Regions from separate parts of the Microbacterium sp. CCH5-D1 genome, predicted to be linked through region 2. Evidence: riboswitches for the same ligand, from Rfam matches in the RefSeq annotation. Region 2 holds a riboswitch; the other holds the start of a gene.
The links. Region 2 has a riboswitch for thiamine pyrophosphate ahead of thiM (hydroxyethylthiazole kinase). Riboswitches for the same ligand answer to the same signal wherever they lie in the genome.
Positions count from the first base shown of each region.

Region 1 (10,403 bases), on a different contig from region 2:
ATGCGCGACGAAGCCGAGCGCATGAGGTGGGCACGAACGTGGATCCCCGTACCGGAGGTGATCGAGCAAGGCCAGGACGACACGCACGAGTGGCTCGTCACGGTCGCGATCGATGCCCGCAGCGCCGTCGACCCCCGCTGGGCCGACCAGCCGGAGACCGCGGTGCGAGCGGTCGGGGTCGGCCTGCGGATGCTGCACGATGCCCTGCCGGTGGCCGAGTGCCCCTGGGAGTGGAGCACGCAGTGGCGGATCGCCAACGCCGCCGATCGCGGCACGGTCGTGCCAGAGGATCTGCTCCAGGAACCGTCGATCGACCGGTTGGTGGTGTGCCACGGCGATGCCTGCATGCCGAACACGCTTCTCGACGCGGAAGGCCGGCCGGCCGCCTTCGTGGATCTCGCCGCTCTCGGTGTCGCCGACCGCTGGGCCGACATCGCCGTAGCCTCGATGAGCACGATGTGGAACTTCGGCGAAGGCTGGGAGGACACACTGATCGAGGCCTACGGCGTCGACCCCGATCACGAGCGCCTCGAGTACTACCGTCGACTCTTGAACGAGACGTGAGTATCGTGCCCGACGATCGGCCGCGTGTGCTCGGTCCGGTCGTCGACGACATGACCCGGTGCGTGCACTATCGGGGCCCGACCGACATCATCGCGATCCGCTTCGCCTGCTGCGGCGAGTACTACCCGTGCCACCGCTGCCACGAGGAGACCGTGAAGCATGCGGCGCAGCAATGGGCGGCCCATGAGCGCGACAGACGGGCGATCCTCTGCGGTGCGTGCGGGCATGAGCTCACGATCGCCGAGTACTTCGCGGCGACGGCATGTCCACGGTGTTCGGCGCTGTTCAACGAGCGGTGCGCACTGCACCGTGAGCACTACTTCCAGCTCGACCGGAGCTAGCTCCAGACGAAACGGAACGTCCCGACGAGCACGGCGGCGGCGAGCGCAAGTGCCATGATCGCGATTCCGCCGATCACCGCCACCGCATCACGCGGGTGCAACCGGGAGGGACGCGACCAGGTGCGCGGAATGCCGGAGCCGAAGCCCCTGGCCTCCATCGCGAGCGCCAGCTTCGAGCCGCGCCGCACCGCGAACACGAGCAGCACGAACGCCATCGAGAAGAACCGTCGCAGCACACCCCGGTCGCCCACACCGCGCGCGCGACGGGCCAGGCTCATGGTGCGCCAGTCATCGAGGAAGAGCCCCAGCATGCGCGTTCCCGCGAGGATGCCGAGCACGAAGCGGCTCGGGAGCTTGGACACCTGCGCCAACGCGTCGGCGAGCTCGGTCGGGTCGGTGCCGCCGAACAGCAGGATCGTGGGGAGTCCGAGCGCGATCACTCGCAGACTCACCGCGATCGCGAGCGTGATGGAGTCGTCGCTGATCGTCGCGAAGCCGAACGTCCAGTAGATGCGCCCTGCCGGCTCCGCATACAGCAGCATGCTCACACCGGCGATCGGGGCGAAGATCACGATCGGCAGCAGGCGTTTCAGCACCGTCGACAGACGCAGCCCCGTCAACGGCAGGCAGAGCAGCTGCAGGACGATCGCTGCCAGCGCGCTCGTGATGTCGATGGAGGCGAACAGCGGTACGGACAGCAGCAGGGCGAGCAGCAGCTTCGTCACCGGGTTCACGCCGTCGAGCCAGACCGGGCGCACGGTCTCGGTCGCCGTCACGACGACGACCCCAACTCGATGCGATGACCGCCCAGGTGTCGGATCACCGCGTCGTCGTGCGTGACCGCGATGATCGACCGGCCACGCGCGATCTCCTCCTGCAGCAGGGCGACGAGCGAGATCCACCCGCGGCGATCCTGTCCGAACGTCGGCTCGTCGAGCACGATGACCTCCGGCGCCCCGGCCAGCACGGTGGCGACCGACAGCCGCCGCTTCTGCCCTCCGGAGAGCGTGAACGGGTTGGCGAGGGCGAGCGGGGCGAGGCCCAGGCGTTCGAGAAGACCGTCAACGACCGCATCCGTCTTCGCCTGATCCCAGCCGAGCGCCCGTGGCCCGACCTCGAGCTCGTCGCGAAGGGTCTGGGCCAGGAACTGGTGCTCCGGCTCCTGGAACACCATCCCGATGCGGGTGAGCAGCTCGCGCGAGGTCCAGCGGATCGGGCGCGTGCCCTTGCGCCCCGCCAGCTCCGGTGCCGACCGCACCTCTCCCGCCTGCTCCGGGATGAGCCCGGCGAGCGTGAGGGCGAGCGTCGACTTGCCGGCGCCGTTCGGCCCGGTGATCACCGTCGCGTTCCCCCGCGGCACGCGCAGGTCGAGCCCGCGCTGCACCGGCGCTCCGTGCTCCCGTCCGATCGTCAGGGCGGATGCGATGAGCGCGTCCGGTGCCGACACCTGCTCCAGCACGGGCAGGTCGATCCCCCGGTCGGGCACCCACACCCCGGCGTCCGCCAGCACATCGCCGTATGCCGCGAACACCTGGGCCGGTTCCCCGTCGGCGAGCAGTCCGCCGTCGGCCGCGAGCACGATCACCCGCGTCATCAGATCGACCCAGATCGGTGTGCGGTGCTCGACGACGATCAGCGTCGCACCGGTGGAGGCGACGGCATGTTCGACGCTCGCCCGCACCTCGCGCACACCCTCGGGGTCGAGGTTCGCCGTCGGCTCGTCGAGCAGCAGCAGCCCTGGGCGCATCGCGAGCACACCGGCGAGCACCAGTCGCTGCTTCTGTCCGCCCGACAGGGCCTTCGTGGGGCGTTGCAGCGGCACTTCGAGCCCGACGGCATCCAGCGCCTCCGCGACGCGACCGGGGATCTCGGATGCGGGCACACCGAGGTTCTCGCACCCGAACGCCACGTCGTCACCGACCTTCGACAGCACGATCCCCGCATCGGGGTCCTGCAGGACGAGGCCCACCTGACCGTGCCGGGATTCGGGGGCGGCACCGTCGATGTGCAGCGACCCGGTTCGCACCCCTTCGTCGTCGCCGCCGAGGACCCCGGCCAGGCCCGCGAGCAGCGTCGACTTCCCGGCACCGGAGGCGCCAAGCAGCAGCACCCGCTCACCCGGTTCGATCGTGAACGAGACGTCCTCGACGGCGGGGAGCTTCCGACCGGCGTACCGCCAGCCCCAGCCCGCGGCCTGCACGCGGGCCGGGGCGGCGATGGTCACGGTCAGACCTCGCGCACGTGCTCTCGCCCGACGGCGAAGCGGTTCAGTGCACCGGTGACCGCCAACGCGCGCACCAGCAGCCAACCGACGACACCCGCCAGGATCGCCCCGGAGACGACAACGCTGACCAGGTAGATCGTGTTGAACTCGACGGACTTCAGGATGTTGGGCGAGCTGCCGTAGAACAGCTCGAACACCCAGGCAGCCACCGCTGCACCGACACCGGCGAGCGCTGCGACCGCGATTCCGAAGCGCCGGTAGAAGAAGAGGGCGAAGATGATCTCCGCGCCGAGTCCCTGCACGATGCCGGACAGTACGGTCGAGACGCCCCACACGTTGCCGATCAGCATCGACACGATCGCTGCGACGAGCTCGACGACCAGCGCCGCACCGGGCTTGCGGATGACGAGGCCGCCGACGACGCCGCCCAGCAGCCAGATGCCGACGGCGATACCGCCCAGTCCCGGCGTCAGAGCATCGGCCGCACCGAGCCAGGCGTAGCCGATCGTGTTCCATCCCCAGAACACGAGGCCGATCGCGACGCCGAGGACGGCGGCAACGACGATGTCGACGACGCGCCAGCGCCAGATCGATGTGCGGTGCGGATCCTGTGCGGCGGCGGATGCCTGCTGCGTGGATGCGGACGTGGGCGTACTCATCTGAACTCCTCCCTGCGCTGGCATGACCCAGATCAGGTTCGACGGTCGAAGCGCGATTCGCTCCCTCTCAGCCCGGCTCGCCGGACTCCCGTGGTTGTGCTGACGATCCTACCGTCGGCGACACCCCCGTGGCGACAGGGCCCGGCGCCGCGGAACACGCGCGGGATTGGGTACCGTAAACGAGTGACCGCATCAGATCCCGCCGACGAGGCGACGGGCGTCGTCGGCGACGACGGCCCTGCCCCCGCCGACACCGCCGACACCGCGACAGGCGGATCGGTGCTGACGGCCGAGCAGACGTCGCCTGGAGCGGATGCTCCGGGGACGGTCGTAGACCCGGAGCCCGTCGTTCCACCGGAGGCCGTGAGCGCCCCGGAACCGGCCACCCCCGCGCTGACGAAGCCGCCGTTCATCCCTCGCGACCGCACGGTCCCGGATCCTTCCGGCGAACTCACCGCGTCGGAGACAGCCGCGCCCCAGTGGGCCGACGACACCACGACGGCCACCGCTCTCACCTGGGTGGACGCCGCGACCGTCGCCGAGCACACCGCCACGGCCACTCTCGACGACACCTCGGAGGCCGAGCGATCGAGCGGTCTGCTGCGCGGTGCGCGTCTTCGCCCCGCCATCGCCCGCCCGGGTGTCCTGGTCCCGCTGGCCACGCTCGCCGGTCTCGTCGCCGTCTACGCCGGCACCACACTGCTCTGGCCCCTCCACGAGGTGCCGCCGACGGTGCAGTCGGTCGAGTTCGCGACGACTCCCGCCGCTGCCGCCGCCGTGACCTGGCCGACCGAGGGTGCGGGTGCCGTCGGCATCGCGGGCATGACGACGGCGGCTTCGGTGCCCGACGCCGTGAGCATCGCGAGCATCACCAAGGTCGTCAGCAGTCTGATGGTGCTCGACCGCATGCCGCTCGCTGTCGGGGAGCAAGGACCCGAGTTCTCGTTCACCCGCGCCGACAGCGTGAAGTACTGGGACTACCGGCGCAGTGACCAATCCGCCCTCGACGTGCCCATCGGCGGAGTCCTCACGGAGTACCAGCTGTTGCAGGGGACGCTCATGGGTTCCGCGAACAACTACATCGATCGGCTCGCGACCGAGATCTGGGGCTCCGAGCGCGAGTTCGCGAGGGCTGCAGAGGTATGGTTGCGCGAACGTGGCCTGACCGGAATCACCGTGGTGACCCCCTCCGGCTTCGACGAGCGCAACGTGGCCACGCCCGAGGCCCTGGTGGCGCTCGGCGAGCGTGCGATGCAGAACCCGGTCTTCGCCGAGATCGTCGGCACCAAGTCCGTCGACCTCCCGGGTGCGGGCACCGTCGTGAACACGAACGGCATGCTCGACGATCCCGGTGTCGTCGGCATCAAGACCGGCACCCTGGTCGGCTGGAACCTTCTCACCGCGAAGGACCTCGTGATCGGTGACACCACGGTGCACCTGTTCGCCGCGGCGCTGAATCAAGCCGGAGACGACGAGCGACTCGCTCTCACGCGTTCCCTGTTCGCCGAGGCGGAATCCGCACTGGAGGCGCAGGCGCCGGCCGTCGCGAAGGACACCGTGGTCGGCAGCGTCACGACTCCGTGGGGCGAGCAGGTCGACGTCATCACCGAATCCGACGCCGATGTGGTGCTCTGGAACAGCGCGACCGCGACCGCCGCGACCGCCTTCGACCTCGGCGAAGAACGCGAACAGGGTGACACGGTGGGCACGCTGACCACGGCAGGACCGGTCAACACCACGACGACTCCGCTGGTGCTGGCCGCGGATGTCGAGGGGCCGAGTCCCTGGTGGCGTCTGACCCACCCGCTCGAGCTGCTCGGGATCAGAGCCGACCAGCCCTGACGCACTCCCCGGCGATCGCCTACGACGACGCCCCACCCCGCGTGAGCGGCGGTGGGGCGTCGTGCGTTGATGCCGTAGGTCAGGAGCGGTGATCGGAGCCGTCAGCGCCGTCTTCCAGCAGGGCCTGCGCCGCGGCCGTCTCGACTGCCGGCACCTGTGCGCCGACGGACGCGCCGGCCACAGCGGCTGCAGCCTCCGCGCCCGCAGCATCGGTGTCGCCCGCTTCGCCGGTGACGACGACCGGCGTCGTTCCCGTGAGAGCGTCTTCGGCGTCGATGTCGGTCGCGGCCTGCTCGAACTGCGACTGGTACAGACGCCAATAGGCGCCCTGCGCGGCGATGAGCTCGTCGTGCGTACCCTTCTCCACGATGTCGCCGTGCTCCATCACCAGGATGAGGTCGGCATCGCGGATGGTCGACAGCCGGTGCGCGATCACGAACGACGTGCGCCCCTCTCGGAGCGCGGCCATCGCGTGCTGCAGCAGCAGTTCGGTGCGGGTGTCGACCGCCGACGTGGCCTCATCGAGGATGAGGATCGACGGCTGTGCGACGAACGCCCGCGCGATGGTGATGAGCTGACGCTCACCGGCCGACACGTTCGCTGCATCCTCGTCGAGCACCGTGTCGTATCCCTCGGGGAGGGCGTGCACGAAGCGGTCGACGTAGGTGGCCCTGGCTGCGGCGAGGACCTCTTCATCGGTCGCGGTCGAGCGACCGTAGCGGATGTTCTCGCGGATGCTGCCGGCGAACAGCCACGGGTCCTGGAGCACCATGCCGGTGCGCGAACGCAGCTCGTCGCGGGTCACCTCGGCGATGTCCTGCCCGTCGAGCATGATCCGTCCACCGCTGAGCTCGTAGAAGCGCATGATCAGGTTGACCAGCGTCGTCTTGCCCGCACCGGTCGGACCGACGATCGCGACGGTCTGACCCGGCTCCACCCGGAACGACAGATCACGGATGAGCGGACGATCCGGCGTGTACGAGAACGCGACGTTCTCGAACTCGATGACGCCCTTGCCCTCCACGAGCTCGGGAGCATCGGCGTCGTCGGCCTCCTGCTCCTCGGCGTCGAGCAGTTCGAACACACGCTCGGCGGAGGCGGTGCCGGACTGCACGACAGCGGCCATTCCGCCCAGCTCGGACAGCGGCTGCGTGAACTGCTGCGAGTACTGGATGAACGCCTGCACGTCGCCGAGGCGGAGCTGACCGTTGGCGACCATCAGACCACCGAGCACCGCGATGCCCACGTAGCTGAGGTTCCCGACGAACATCATCGCCGGCATGATGATGCCGGAGAGGAACTGCGCCTTGAAGCTCGCCTGGAACAGCTCTTCGTTCTCGTCCTGGAACTTGTCCAGTGCGTCCTTCTCGCGACCGAAGACCTTCACCAGGGCGTGGCCAGAGAACGCCTCCTCGACACGGGCGTTGAGCCGCCCGACCTTGCGCCACTGCGTGCCGAAGGCCTTCTGCGACCGCGGTCCGATGATGCCGAAGATCACGCCCATGAGAGGCAGCGTGATGAGGGCCACGAGGGCGAGCTGCCATGAGATCGAGAACATCATCACGAGCACGCCGATCACGGTGAGCACCGAGGTGAGTGCGCCCGAGAGCGACTGCTGCATCGTCTGCGTGATGTTGTCGATGTCGTTCGTGACGCGCGAGATCAGCTCGCCGCGCTGCACCTTGTCGAAGTACGCCAGGGGCAGGCGGTTGATCTTCGCCTCGACCGATTCGCGCAGTCGCCACATGGTGCGCACCATGATCACGTTGATGACGTAACCCTGGATCCAGGTGAGGAAGGCGGCGGCCACGTAGATGCCGAGCACGGCGGCGATGACGAGCCGCAGCGCGTCGAAGTCGATGCCCTGGCCGACCGTGAAGTCTCCCAGCGCGCCGACCTGGTTCGCGAAGTCGTCCTGTCCGCCTGCCCGCAGCGCGTCGACCACCACGTCCTGCGACGTGCCGGCGGGGAAGCCGGGGAAGCCGTCGGTGGGCTGACCGAGCTGGATGGAGATGAAGCCCTTGTAGACGAGGTTGGTCGCCTCGGCGAGCACCTTGGGCGCTGCGACCGTCAGGACCACGCCGATCGCGCCGAGGATCGACACGAAGACGAACCAGATGGCCGAGGGCTTCAGCAGCCCGATCATGCGCGCGAAGCTGGGGCCGAAGTTGTCGGCCTTGCCCGGTGCGACGCTGTCCCAGTCGCCGGAGTTCTGACGCGCCTGCTCGGCGAGCTCGGCCTCGTACTTCTCCTCGGCGGTCAGCTCGACCTCGGCGACGGACGAAGCTGCCTTGCCGCGGCCCCGCTTGGCCTTGCGCTGGTCGTCGTTCTGCGCGCTCATGCGTCCACCCCCAGCTGCGATTCGACGATCTCTCGGTAGGTATCGCTCGTCTCGAGCAGCTCCTCATGCGTGCCGACGCCCACCATGGTGCCGCCGTCGAGCACGACGATGCGGTCGGCATCCGTGATGGTGGAGATGCGCTGGGCGACCACGATCTTCGTGACGTGCGGGAGTTCCCGCCACAGCGCTTGGCGGAGCCGCGCGTCTGTCGTCAGGTCGAGAGCGGAGAACGAGTCGTCGAAGACGAGGATCTTCGGCTGGTGCACGATCGCGCGGGCGATCGCGAGCCGCTGACGCTGACCGCCGGAGACGTTCGTGCCGCCCTGGGCGATGCGGGAATCGAGACCGTCCGGCATCTCCTCCACGAAGTCACGACCCTGTGCGATGTCGAGCGCGTGCCACAGCTCTTCGTCGGTGGCCTCCTCACGGCCGTAGCGCAGGTTCGACGCGACGGTGCCGGTGAAGAGGAACGGACGCTGCGGCACCAGGCCGATGCTGTCCCAGAGCGACTCGACGTCGGCCTCGCGCACGTCGGTGCCTCCGACGTGCACGGATCCGCCCGAGACGTCGAAGAGCCGAGGGATGAGGGAGATCAGCGTCGTCTTGCCCGAACCGGTGGAGCCGACGATCGCGACGGTCTCGCCCGGCTGGGCGGCGAAGCTGATGCCCGTGAGCACCGGCGAGTCCGCCCCGGGGTAGGTGAACTCGACATCGTCGAGCGCCACGGATCCGGGAACCGGGAACTCCGTGACGCCGTTCTCCGGACGCACGAGGGTGGACTCGGAGTTGAGCACTTCGCCGATGCGCTCGGCCGAGACTGCGGCGCGCGGGATCATCATCGCCATGAAGCTCGCCATGATGACGCCGCCCATGATCTGACCGATGTACTGCATGAAGGCGAACAGCGTGCCGACCTGCACCGTGCCGTTGTTCACCTCGATGCCGCCGAACCAGATGACCGAGACGACCGTGACGTTGAGGATGAGCATGAACAGCGGGAACAGCAGCACGAAGAGCGAGCCGACCTTGCGGCCCACGACCATGATGTCGGTGTTCGCCCCGCGGAAGCGCTCCTCCTCGATGCGCTCGCGCACGAAGGCACGCACCACGCGGACGCCCGTGAGCTGCTCGCGCATGATGCGGTTGACGTTGTCGAGCTTGCCCTGATAGCTGCGGAACAGCGGCACCATGCGGCCGATGACGAGGGCAGCCAGGATGAGCAGCAGCGGCACCGAGACGGCGATCAGCCAGCTGAGTCCGACGTTGGTCTGGACCGCGAAGAAGATGCCGCCGATCGCGAGCAGCGGCGCCGTGACGAGCATGGTCGCGCCCATCATGGCCAGCATCTGCACCTGCTGCACATCGTTCGTGTTGCGGGTGATGAGCGAACCGGCACCGAACTGCGACACCTCACGCTCGGAGAAGCCGCTGACCTTGCCGAAGACGTCGGCGCGGATGTCGCGCCCGGCACCCATCGCTGCACGCGCGGCGAAGTAGGTCGCGGTGACCGAGGCGATGATCTGCCCCAGCGAGACCGCGAGCATGAACAGACCGGTGCTCCAGATGTACCCGGTGTCGCCCCGGGCGACGCCCTTGTCGATGATGTCGGCGTTCAGGCGCGGGAGGTAGAGGGTGGCTGCCACGCTCGCGAGCTGGAACACCAGCACGGCGAGCAACAGCCATCGGTATCGGGAGAGATAACGGAGGAGGATTTTTCCCAGCACAGGCGGACTTTCTAGGAAGGATGAAACGGCGGATTTCTCGGCAGACGGATGCCGACCGACAATCGGCCACAAGACAGAGTGCCACGATCCGCGGACATTCGTATCCCCCTCATGGTGGACCTTCGCTCACAGCGAACCGCTTCCCGCCCCGATCTGCGGTTTCTGCACGCGGGCGAACAAGTGCGGCTGATTGCAGCGCACTGCGGAACCGCGACCCGCCCTGACCCCGAGTGCCCGCCCTGACCCCGAGGGCTCAGAACAACGTGGGCTGCGGGACGTAGTCGCGCGCGGGGGCGCCGGCGTCGGGCGCGAGCTCGGCGAGCGTGGGCGGGTTCCACTTCGGATCGCGGTCCTTGTCGACGATCTGCGCTCTGATGCCCTCGACGAGGTCGGGATGCTCGTTCACGAACCACATCACGCGACGGTACTCGCCCTCCAGCGCCGCGCGGAGCCCCGGCAGGTCGCGCGCCTCGCGGACGGCGTCGAGCGTCACGGTGAGCCCGGTGGGCGCGAGGTCTTCGAGCAGGTCAGCGGTCGCCGCCGCCTCCGTCGTCCCCTGAGCCTTCAATCGTTCGACGATCTCGCTCACGGTGGGGGCGGAAAAGGCCTCATCGATCCACGCGCGCGCGTCCGGGAGCTGCGAGGGCTCCGGGGTCTCGTCGAACAGCAGCACGATCTCACTGGGACCGGTCGGGTCGGCACGGAAGG
Region 1 covers NZ_LSJW01000183.1:2,580-12,982, reverse strand. Annotated here, with positions in the region: gene AX744_RS11040 (aminoglycoside 3'-phosphotransferase) at 1-564, shown strand, start outside; gene AX744_RS11035 (CHY zinc finger protein) at 561-905, shown strand; gene AX744_RS11030 (energy-coupling factor transporter transmembrane component T family protein) at 902-1,681, opposite strand; gene AX744_RS11025 (ABC transporter ATP-binding protein) at 1,678-3,135, opposite strand; gene AX744_RS11020 (ECF transporter S component) at 3,132-3,788, opposite strand; TPP riboswitch at 3,781-3,890, opposite strand; gene AX744_RS11015 (D-alanyl-D-alanine carboxypeptidase family protein) at 3,972-5,630, shown strand; gene AX744_RS11010 (ABC transporter ATP-binding protein) at 5,710-7,971, opposite strand; gene AX744_RS11005 (ABC transporter ATP-binding protein) at 7,968-9,695, opposite strand; gene AX744_RS11000 (enoyl-CoA hydratase/isomerase family protein) at 9,949-10,403, opposite strand, start outside.
Region 1: linked by a shared signal. The riboswitch ahead of AX744_RS11020 (ECF transporter S component) and the one ahead of thiM (hydroxyethylthiazole kinase) in region 2 are both predicted to bind thiamine pyrophosphate.

Region 2 (10,403 bases):
CGTCTCCGGAGTGACCTTGTAGCCGCCGAGGTCGCGGATGCGTGCGAGCTTCTCCTCCTCCTTGCCCATCGACACCCAGGTGTCGGTCACGACGACGTCGGCACCGGCAGAGGCCTCGACCGGGTCGGTGAAGAGGGTGATCGACCCGCCGGTCTCGGCGGCGCGTCGATCGGCGGCCTCGATGACATCCGCACGAGGAGCGTAGTCCTCGGGCGACGCGATGCGCACGTGCATGCCCGCAGTCACACCGGCGAGCGCGTAGGAGTGCGCCATGTTGCTCTGCCCGTCTCCGAAGAACGTCAGCGTGAGCCCCTTCAGGTCGCCCTTGTGCTCGCGGATCGTGAGCAGGTCGGCGAGCAGCTGACACGGGTGGAAGTCATCCGACAGCGCATTGATGACCGGCACACGCGTACCTTCCGCCATCTCCTCGAGACCCGACTGCGCATACGTGCGCCACACGATGGCCGCGACCTGGCGCTCCAGGACGCGAGCGGTGTCGGACGGGGTCTCCTTGCCGCCGAGCTGGCTGCTCGCTGTCGAGATGATCAGCGGCGAACCGCCGAGGTCGGCGATCCCCACCGCGAACGAGACGCGGGTGCGCGTGGAGGACTTGTCGAAGATGACCGCGACGGTCTGGGGGCCGGCCAGGCTCTTGTCGGCCCACCGGTCCTTCTTCAGCTCGATCGCGAGATCGAGGATCTCGGCCTGCTCGGCGGGGGTCAGATCGTCGTCACGCAGCAGGTGGCGGGTCATGCGGATACCTTTCCGGCAGCAGAGGCCTGGACGTCGGCGAGCGAAGCCGTGAACAGCTCGCGGAACTCGGCGAGCTCGGCGTCGCCGATCGTGAGAGCCGGTGCGATGCGAACCGTCTCGGGGTTGGCGGCGTTGACGATGAGACCGCGCGCCTGGGCGGCCGCGACGACCTCACCGGCGACGGGCGCAGTCAGCGCCACGCCGATGAGCAGACCACGTCCGCGCACACGGTCGATCAGCGGCGAGTCGATGCCGAGCAGGATCTCGCGCAGCTCGGCACCACGACGGGCGGCGTTCTCGACCAGGCCGCCACTCTCGATCTCGGCCAGGACCGCGTCCGCGACCGCGGTCGCGAGCGGGTTGCCGCCGAAGGTGGAACCGTGGGATCCCGGGGTGAAGAGCGCACTGGCGCTGCCGAAGGTGACCAGCGCGCCGATCGGGAAGCCGCCGCCGATGCCCTTGGCGAGGGTGATCGCATCGGGGGTGATGCCCTCGTGGCTGAACCCGAACCATTCACCGGTACGACCGGCACCGGTCTGGATCTCGTCGACGATCAGCAGGGCGCCGTGAGCGAGGGTCAGCGAGCGCGCAGCGGCGAGATAACCCTCCGGCAGCTCGACCACTCCGGCCTCGCCCTGGATGGGCTCGACGATGATCGCGGCGACGCGGTCATCCATCGCGGCCTCGAGAGCCTCGATCGTGGCGGGAATGTGCTCGACCCCGGCGGGCATCGGCTCGAACGGCGCGCGCATCGAGACCTTGGCGGTGAGCGCGAGCGAGCCCATCGTACGACCGTGGAAGCCGTTCTCGAGAGCGAGGATGCGCGGCCGCTCGGAGCCGCCGTGCAGACGCGCGAGCTTGAACGCGGCCTCGTTGGCCTCGGCACCCGAGTTCGAGAAGAACACGCGACCGTCGATGCCGGCACCGGCCAGACGCTTCAGGCGTGCCGCGAGCGCGAGCTGGGGCGGGGTGGCGAAGTAGTTCGACACGTGCGCGAGCGTGGCCGCCTGCGTCGAGACCGCCTCGACGAAGGCCGGATGCGCGTGCCCGAGCGAGGTCACCGCGATGCCCGCGAGGAAGTCGAGGTGGCGTCGGCCGTCGGCATCCCACAGGTACGAGCCCTCACCGCGGACCAGCAGCGCGAGCCGCTCCCCCGCGTTGAGCACGAGATCGCGTGCCGCATCGTCCTGCCAGACGGTCATGCCGTCACCTCGTTCTTTCCCAGGACCACTTCGGTCCCGATTCCCTTGCTGGTGAAGAGTTCGACGAGCACCGAGTGCGGCACCCGCCCATCGATGATCGCCGCCGCGTCGACGCCGCCCTCGACCGCGTCGAGACAGGCCCGCATCTTCGGGATCATCCCCGACTCGAGCGTCGGAAGCATCTGGATGAGCGCATCCGACGTCAGATGGGAGACGAGCGAGTCGCGGTTGGGCCAGTCGGCATACAGCCCCGGCACGTCGGTCAGGATGACGAGCTTTCGCGCGTGCAACGAGACCGCGAGAGCGGCTGCCGCGGCATCCGCGTTGACGTTGAGCGACTGCCCGGGGTGATCGAGATCGGGCGCGATGCTCGACACCACCGGGATGCGCCCTGCGGCGAGGTGGTCGAGCACGGGCGTCGGATCGACCTCGACGACGTCGCCGACCCGACCGAGGTCGACTTCTTCGCCGTCGATCACGACACCACGACGGCGCCCTCCGAAGAGTCCGGCGTCCTCCCCGCTGAGGCCGGTCGCGATCGGGCCGTGCGAGTTGATCTTCGACACGAGCTGCGGGTTGACCTGACCGGTGAGCACCATGCGCACGACGCTGATCGCCTCGGTGTTGGTGACGCGGTAGCCGCCCTTGAACTCGCTCGGGATCTCGAGCCGCTGCAGCATGTTGGAGATCTGCGGCCCTCCACCATGCACCACGACCGGAAGCACCCCGACGTAGCGGAGGTAGGCGATGTCCTGGGCGAAGGCGTCCTGCAGCTCCTCCGACACCATGGCGTTGCCGCCGTACTTGATGACGACGATCTGGTCGCGGAACTTCTTCAGCCACGGCAGCGACTCGATGAGCGTCGTGGCCTTCTGCGCGGCGACGTCCGGCGTGGTGTCCTGGATGTCGGTCATGAGGCGTAGGCGCTGTTCTCGTGCACGTAGTCGTGGGTCAGGTCGTTCGTGAGCACCGTGGCCGTCGACTCCCCGACCTTGAGGTCGATCATGAGGTGCGTGGCGCGCGGGGTGAGGTCGACCTCTTCGCGGGGGCGGTCCGGACCACCCTGGCTGCAGACGCGCACGCCGTTCATCCAGACGTCGACGTCGTAGGGGTCGAACTGCGCATTCGTCGTTCCGATCGCCGCGAGCACCCGCCCCCAGTTCGGATCGTTGCCGAAGATCGCTGCCTTGAAGAGGTTGTTGCGCGCGACCGACCGGCCGACCTCGACGGCGTCCTGCTCGGTCACAGCATGCTGCACCTCGATCGTGATGTCGTGGCTCGCGCCCTCGGCATCACCCTGCAGCTTGACCGCGAGCTCCTGGGAGAGCTCGATGAGCGCGGCGGTGAAGTCGTCGAGGTCCGGCACGACCTCGGATGCCCCGTTGGCGAGGAGCGTGACTTGGTCGTTCGTCGACATGCAGCCGTCGGAATCGAGACGGTCGAACGTCTGCCCTGTCGCACGGCGCAGCGCCTTATCGGCCTGAAGCGGCTCGAGGACGGCATCGGTGGTGATCACCACGAGCATCGTGGCGAGTCCCGGCGCGAGCATGCCGGCGCCCTTCGCCATACCGCCGATCGTCCAGCCATCACGGCTGATCACGGCGGTCTTCGCAACGGTGTCGGTGGTCATGATGGCCTGTGCCGCGCTCTCCCCGCCGTCGGCGCTGAGCTCGGCGATCGCCTGCTCGGTGCCGGCCAGCACACGCGAGCGGAACGTCTCGTCCCCGGTGCCGATAAGACCGGTGGAGCAGATCAGCACATCCCCGGCGCTGACGCCGAGCAGTTCGGCCGCCTTCTCCGCCGTCTGGTGGGTGGTCTGGAACCCGAACGCGCCGGTGAAGCAGTTCGCACCGCCGGAGTTGAGCACCACGGCCTCGACGACCCGGTCGGCCACTGCCTGCTGCGACCAGATGATCGGGTTCGCCTTGGCGCGGTTGCTGGTGAAGACCGCGGCACCCACCTTGCGAGGTCCGCGGTTGACGACGACGGCGACATCGGGCTTCCCGGTCGACTTCAGCCCGGCGGCGACACCGGCCGCTTCGAATCCTGCGGGGGCGGTGACGCTCACGGCGCTACTCCGTTCACTGAGAGGGCGCGGGCTTCGGGAAGACCCAGCGCGATGTTCATGGATTGGACGGCAGCGCCGGCGGTGCCCTTGACGAGGTTGTCGACCGCGGTGACGACCGTGACCCGGTTCGCGGCCCGGTCGATCGCGAGGCCGATCAGCGCGGTGTTGGCTCCGAGCACGTCGGCCGTGCGGGGGAAGCGTCCCTCGGGCAGCAGCTGCACGAAGGTCTCGTCGCCATAGGCGCTCTGCCAGGCGTCACGGATCTGCGCATCCGTCGCACCGTCGACGATGGGTGCGGTGGACGTGGCGAGGATCCCGCGCGACATGGGCACCAGCACCGGCGTGAACGAGATCCGGATGCCGTCGGACTCCACCCCGGACGCCGCGGCGAGCGCCTGACGGATCTCGGGGATGTGTCTGTGGGTGCCGCCGACCGCATAGGGGTTGGCGGTGCCCAGGATCTCGCTGCCGAGCAGGTTCGTCTTGAGGCTCTTCCCCGCGCCGGACGGTCCGACGGCGAGCACGGAGACGATGTCGGAGGGGTCGATCACCCCGGAGGCCACACCGGGCGCGAGGCTGAGACTCACGGTGGAGGCATTGCATCCCGGCGCCGCGATGCGCGTGGCTCCACGGAGGTGCTCGCGCTGCTTGACCCCGTCGATGAGGAGCTCGGGCACACCGTAGGTCCACGGCTCGTGGAAGTCGCCGCCGTAGAACGCATCCCACGCCGAGGCGGACGTGAGTCGGTGGTCGGCGCCGGCATCGATCACGAGCGGGACATCGCCCAGCGCATCGGTGTACTGCCCCGACTGCCCGTGCGGCAAGGCGAGGAACACGATGTCGTGGCCGGCCAGGATCTCCGGTGTCGTGTCCTGCAGCGTGAGGTGTGCGAGTGAGCGCAGGTGCGGCTGGTGGTCGACGAGAGGCTGCCCGGCGTTCGAATGCGCCGTGACGGTGCGGATCTCCATGTCGGGATGGGCGGCCAGGAGGCGCAGAATCTCGCCGCCTGCGTAGCCGGATGCGCCGGAGACGGCGACGGAATACGTCATGCTTCTACCTTAACGGTCAGGCCCTCGAGGAAATCGGGACCGTGGACGGGGCCGGAGGCGGCGACACCGGCACTCGACCGCCGTGCGCGCACGGGCAGAAGGGCGGGGTCGCCTACAGTCGGCGGCCGCGGCGTCGGCGCACAGCGATGACGCTCGGAGCGAGCGTCGGAGAAGCGGTGGCGGCCGAAGGCATGTCGCGACAGTAGCGCGGCCTCGGCTGCCACCGCAAATCCGGTTCGTCATCTGCGGGGTGAGGGCTCCAGCGGTGCGGCGAAGAAGGCGAGTTCGTGGGCACTCGAGACCTCGAAGACGTGGCGCATCCTGGCGCGGGTCGCGGCATCAGCCGTTGCCGCCGCTTCGGAGGCGTAGGCGATCGCCGTCTCGGTCGCCTCTTCGAACGCGGGATCGGCGTAGGTCGCCAGCCACGAGGCGTAGGGGTGCTGGGGATCCTGCGCGTACTGACCGAAGGCCCCGGCGTGCAGGCGTCGGCCGAGGTCGGTGTAGAGCCAGAAGCACGGGAGGACGGCCGCGACGATCTCGGCGTAGTCCCCACCGAACGCGACAGAGCGCAGGTGATCGAGGTAGGCGGTGGTGGCCGCCCCCGGCTCGGCGGAGAACGTGTCCGCGCTCACCCCCTGCGTCGGAGTCAACCACGACGCGTGCAGCTCGAGCTCGCCCACGATCGAACCGCGTGCCGACTCCGCCCAGAACGCCTGCTCATCGGATGTCGGCGCGAGCCGGGACGCTTCCGCGAGCACACGGGCGTACTCGCGCAGGTACAGCGCGTCCTGGGCGAGATAGGACAGGAACGGTCCGCGCTCCAGCGTCCCGTCGGCGAGCGTGCGGATGAAGGGCAGCTCGTCGATCGCGGTGCGGATCTCCCTGATGTCGTGCCACCAGTCCGCCGCGATGTCGTCCGCGACCGGACGGGCCTCTGTTCCCGCCCGTTCCCAGAGTCCGGAGAAGTGGTTGATCGGCCCGTGCCCACCGCCGACGCGCAACGCGTCCCCCGCCCGCAGGGCTTCGCGAAGCCAGATGCGCGCGGCGCCGACGGCCGCTTCTGCGTCGTGCCCCCGCGCGAGCAGGGTCGCGAGCGCGGACGACAGCGAGCAGCCGGTGCCATGGGTGTTTCCGGTCGTGATCCGTCGTCCTGGAAAGTCTCTGCGCAGACCGCGCGCCGCGTCGACCAACGCATCGGGGGCCTCATCCCCGACGAGATGGCCGCCCTTGACCAGGACGGCCGCATCGATCCGGGCGGACAGCTCGTGCGCCGCGGAGATGGCATCCTCCCAGTCGGCGATCTCCCGACCGGCGAGCACCGCGAGTTCGGCGAGATTCGGAGTGACCAGAGTCGCCCGCGCGAGGAGTCCGTGCAGTGCTCGCTCCGCCTCCGGATCCAGCAGCCGGTCGCCGGAGGTCGCGACCATGACGGGATCGAGCACCACGACAGGCGGGCGCACACGGTCGAGCCACGGCCCCACTGCGCGGATGACCTCGGCGTCGGCGAGCATCCCGATCTTCACGGCGTCGATCACGATGTCGTCCGACACAGCATCGAGCTGCGCGCGGAGGAAGTCGACCGGCGGCACGTGCACAGCGCGCACGCCCTGCGTGTTCTGCGCGGTCAGCGCCGTGAGCACAGCCATCCCGTACCCGCCGTTCGCGGCGATGGACTTGAGGTCGGCCTGGATGCCCGCACCTCCGGACGGGTCGCTCCCGGCGATGCTGAGCACTCGCGGTACGATGCCGGAGCGCCAGCGTCGCAGGAACCGCGTCGCTACGGCGGCCGGATCGTCGGCGGCACACAGCGCCGAGACCACGGCCACCCCCGCCGCACCGGCATCGCGAAGGGCCTCGGTGTCGTCGATGCCGACGCCGCCGATCGCCACGCACGGGAGCGGGCTGTTCCGGACGATGTCGCGAAAGCCCTCCACCCCGAGCGGGACGGGGTGATCCGGCTTCGTGAGGGTGGGACGGATGACGCCGACCCCGAGGTAGTCGACCGTCCCGGCCGGGAGGGCCCGCACCGCGTCGAGGTGCGCGGCAGTGTTGGCGGTGAGGCCGATCAACGCGTCGGGTCCGAGTGCCTCACGGGCGCGCAGCACCGAGGCGTCGCCCTGACCGAGGTGCACGCCATCGACCCTGGCTCCACGCTCACGAGCAGCCATGGCCGCGCCCAGCCGATCGTTCACCACGAGCAGCGCCCGACCGTCGATCGCCTGCGACAGCGCGACCAGCTGTTCGACCGTCTCCTCGTCGGTCGCCTCTTTGTCGCGCAGCTGCACGATGCGCACCCCGCCTTCCACCGCGTGCCGGACGGTCTCGACGACGCCCCGGTCTCCGCACAGCTCCGCATCCGTGACGAGGTAGAGCGAGAGGTCGGCGTTCACAGCGCACCTCCTTCGACGCGGGCACGGACCCTGATGTCGGCGGAGTCCACGGCGGCGAGCGCATCCAGCAGCGCGACGGCGAAGCTCCCCGGCCCGGTGGACCGCTCCGCTGCCTGCTCCGCCGCGATCGTGTACACGAGGCTCGCCGACGCGACCGCCGTGAGCGCGTCGTGCCCTGTCGCCCGCGCGGCGCCGAGGAAGGCCGCCATCACCGCGCCCAGAGCACAACCGCCGCCCGTGGCCCTCGTGAGCAGCTCGTGCCCGTTGGACAACCGCAGCACGCGTTCCCCGTCGGTGAGCAGATCGATCGGGCCGGACACGGCCACCACACCGCGTGTCGTCCGAGCCAGCGCCGATGCGGCCTCAGCCGCGGACTCGGTGCTGTCGGTGGAATCCACACCCCGCCCACCGGCGCTGAGCCCCGCGAGAGCCAGCACCTCCGAGGCGTTGCCGCGGATCGCGGTCGGACGCTGCTCGACGAGCTGACGCGCGAGTGCGGTGCGCACCGGGAGCGCACCGACCGCGACGGGGTCGAGCACCCAGGGCGTACCGGCTGCCCTCGCACCGGTGACGGCTTCCAGAGCCGCCGCGCGCTGCTCCGGGGTGGGCGTCCCCAGGTTGACCAGCATCCCCGAGGCGACACCGGCGAACATGCCGGCCTCACCGACGATGTCGACCATGGCGGGAGCAGCCCCGAGCGCCAGCAGCACGTTGGCGGTGAAGCCGGTGACCACGGCATTGGTGATGCAGTGCGTCAGCGGTGGCGCCTCACGCAACACCCCCAGCAGCACCGCAGCCTTTTCGGCGAGATCGTGGGTGGAATCAGGACGCAGAAGATCGCTCATCGCGACATCCCTTCGCTAGTACGAACTAGATCAGGTTCGACGGGTCTGTTCTCAGCCGCGGATCGCGGCACCCCGTGTCACTGTCCGCAGTCTATCGATCGGCCAGCAGCGCCCGCTCCTGCGCCCGCGTGAGCCCGGCACGTCGTTCGCGGTCGAGTCCGCGCTCCCGTTCGTCGGCGAGCACGCGCTCGATCGTGTCGACGAGCGGACGGAGCGTCCCACCGGTCTCATGGAATGCCGCGTTCGAGCGGGTCATGAATCCCGTCATCTCGGGCGGGAGCCACAGCGGCAGGGAGCGCGGGCCGGCCCAGTGGTCCACGTCATGCGCGATGAGCCACTCCTCGTCCGCGACGACGGTCGCCCCGGTGTGCCCGGATGCAGCGCGGACCATCCGCAGCACATCCGCGAGAGGCCTCTCGTCGCCGACGGCGTTGACGGCTCCGCTGCCTCGCGCGGTGACGATGTACTCCGCCAGATCGTCGACGTCGATCAACTGAGCGCTCCGCCCGTCCAGCGGGGGCAGCAGCACGGCGTCAGCGTCGGCACGAGCGAACGCGGCACTCCAGTAGCCGAAGCGGTCGCTCGGGTCTCCGCCGCCCACGATCAGGCCGGGACGCACCACGAGTGCCCGCTCCCCCAATCGGGCGACGGAGTCCTCGGCGGCGACCTTCTGCGCCGCGTACTCGTACTCGTCGCCGAGAACCGCCGCCGGGTGTCGTGGAGCCGATTCGTCCGCACCGACCGTCTCGTCATCGGAGTACACCGACACGGATGACACGTACGTCCATCGTGCCGCTCGATCGCCCAGCATCTCGACTGCCCGATCGACATGCGCCGCCTGGGAGGAGATGTCGACGACGTGGTCCCACTCCCGTCGTGCGAGGTCGGCGTAGGTCGAAGCCTCCTCGCGATCGCCACGCACCAGGACCGTTCCCTCCGGCGCGGGCCGTGTGCCTCGAGCGAGGCAGGTGACCGTGGCTCCGTGGTCGCGCCAGTGACCGGCGATGCGCCCGGAGAGCCACCCGGTGCCGCCCAGGATCAGAACATCCGTCATGGTGTGCCTGCACCCAACCGGTCAAGGCCTGCCAGCACCGGAACCGTCCAGGCGGGGTCGGGCCGCCAGCGGGTCCACGCGGAGTCGAACGGCCAGTCGTCGGCCTCGAACGACGCGATGGCCGCGTCCGCGTGCCGCTCGATCTGCGCGGCCTGCTCGGAGCTGAGCCGTCCCTGGGCGATCGCGGCGACGAGCTCATCCTCGTCCTTGAGGTGGATGCCGCCCGCCGGATCGATCTCGACGTCGAGGATATGGTCGGACGAGAAGGTGTCCCGGTCTGTCCGCAGATGCGCGTTCTCGAGATTCACGTACCACCCGGAGAACGCCCAGTCCGGCCCGGTGGTGTCGCCCCAGAACAGCCAGATCGACCACGGCATCCCCGCAGGGGCGATGCACAGCACCCCGTTGCCCCGCCAGCGCTCCACGATGCGCGTCCGCGGCTCGAGCCAGCGCCGGGCGAGAGGCACTTCCCGCACGCGCTGACCGTCGCTGGATCCCGGCGCCTCCTGGAGGGTCCCCGGAGCGAGCCAGGCCACGAGACCGCGCTCATCATCGCGTACCACCCGCATCGGCGAGATCCTGGACGGCTCTCCCGGCTGCCACCCCGGCTTCCGATAATGCCAGTCGATCTGTGCGCCGGGCTCGAGGAACGGTCCCTCGCCGAGCGGTCGCGCCCCGTCGGGGACGGCGGCCGGAGTGCCCTGGGGGAGGATTCTCATCCCGCCACGGTACTCCGGCGACGGCCCGGATCGTCCGAGCGACGACACGGTCCGCCTCACACCGCGGATCGATCCTCAGTCGCGCAGCGTCGCTCCGAAGCGCTGCGCAGCGACCTCGACTCCGGCGAGCTTGGCTTCCGTGGCCTCCGCCGCGGTGAGGGTGCGGTCATCCGCCCGGAACCTCAGTGCGAAGGTCAGGCTCTTGGAACCCTCCGGAACGCCCTCTCCGCGGTAGTCGTCGACGAGGCGCACCGACTCCAGCAGCGTGCCCGCACCTTCGGCGAGGGCGGCCTGCACATCCGCGGCGGGGACCCCGGCCGGAA
Region 2 covers NZ_LSJW01000120.1:6,484-16,886, forward strand. Annotated here, with positions in the region: gene argF (ornithine carbamoyltransferase) at 1-753, opposite strand, end outside; gene AX744_RS07750 (acetylornithine transaminase) at 750-1,955, opposite strand; gene argB (acetylglutamate kinase) at 1,952-2,869, opposite strand; gene argJ (bifunctional glutamate N-acetyltransferase/amino-acid acetyltransferase ArgJ) at 2,866-4,023, opposite strand; gene argC (N-acetyl-gamma-glutamyl-phosphate reductase) at 4,020-5,072, opposite strand; gene AX744_RS07770 (bifunctional hydroxymethylpyrimidine kinase/phosphomethylpyrimidine kinase) at 5,312-7,462, opposite strand; gene thiM (hydroxyethylthiazole kinase) at 7,459-8,307, opposite strand; TPP riboswitch at 8,298-8,392, opposite strand; gene AX744_RS07780 (NAD-dependent epimerase/dehydratase family protein) at 8,399-9,361, opposite strand; gene AX744_RS07785 (DUF402 domain-containing protein) at 9,358-10,080, opposite strand; partial or broken gene AX744_RS07790 (phenylalanine--tRNA ligase subunit beta) at 10,156-10,403, opposite strand, start outside.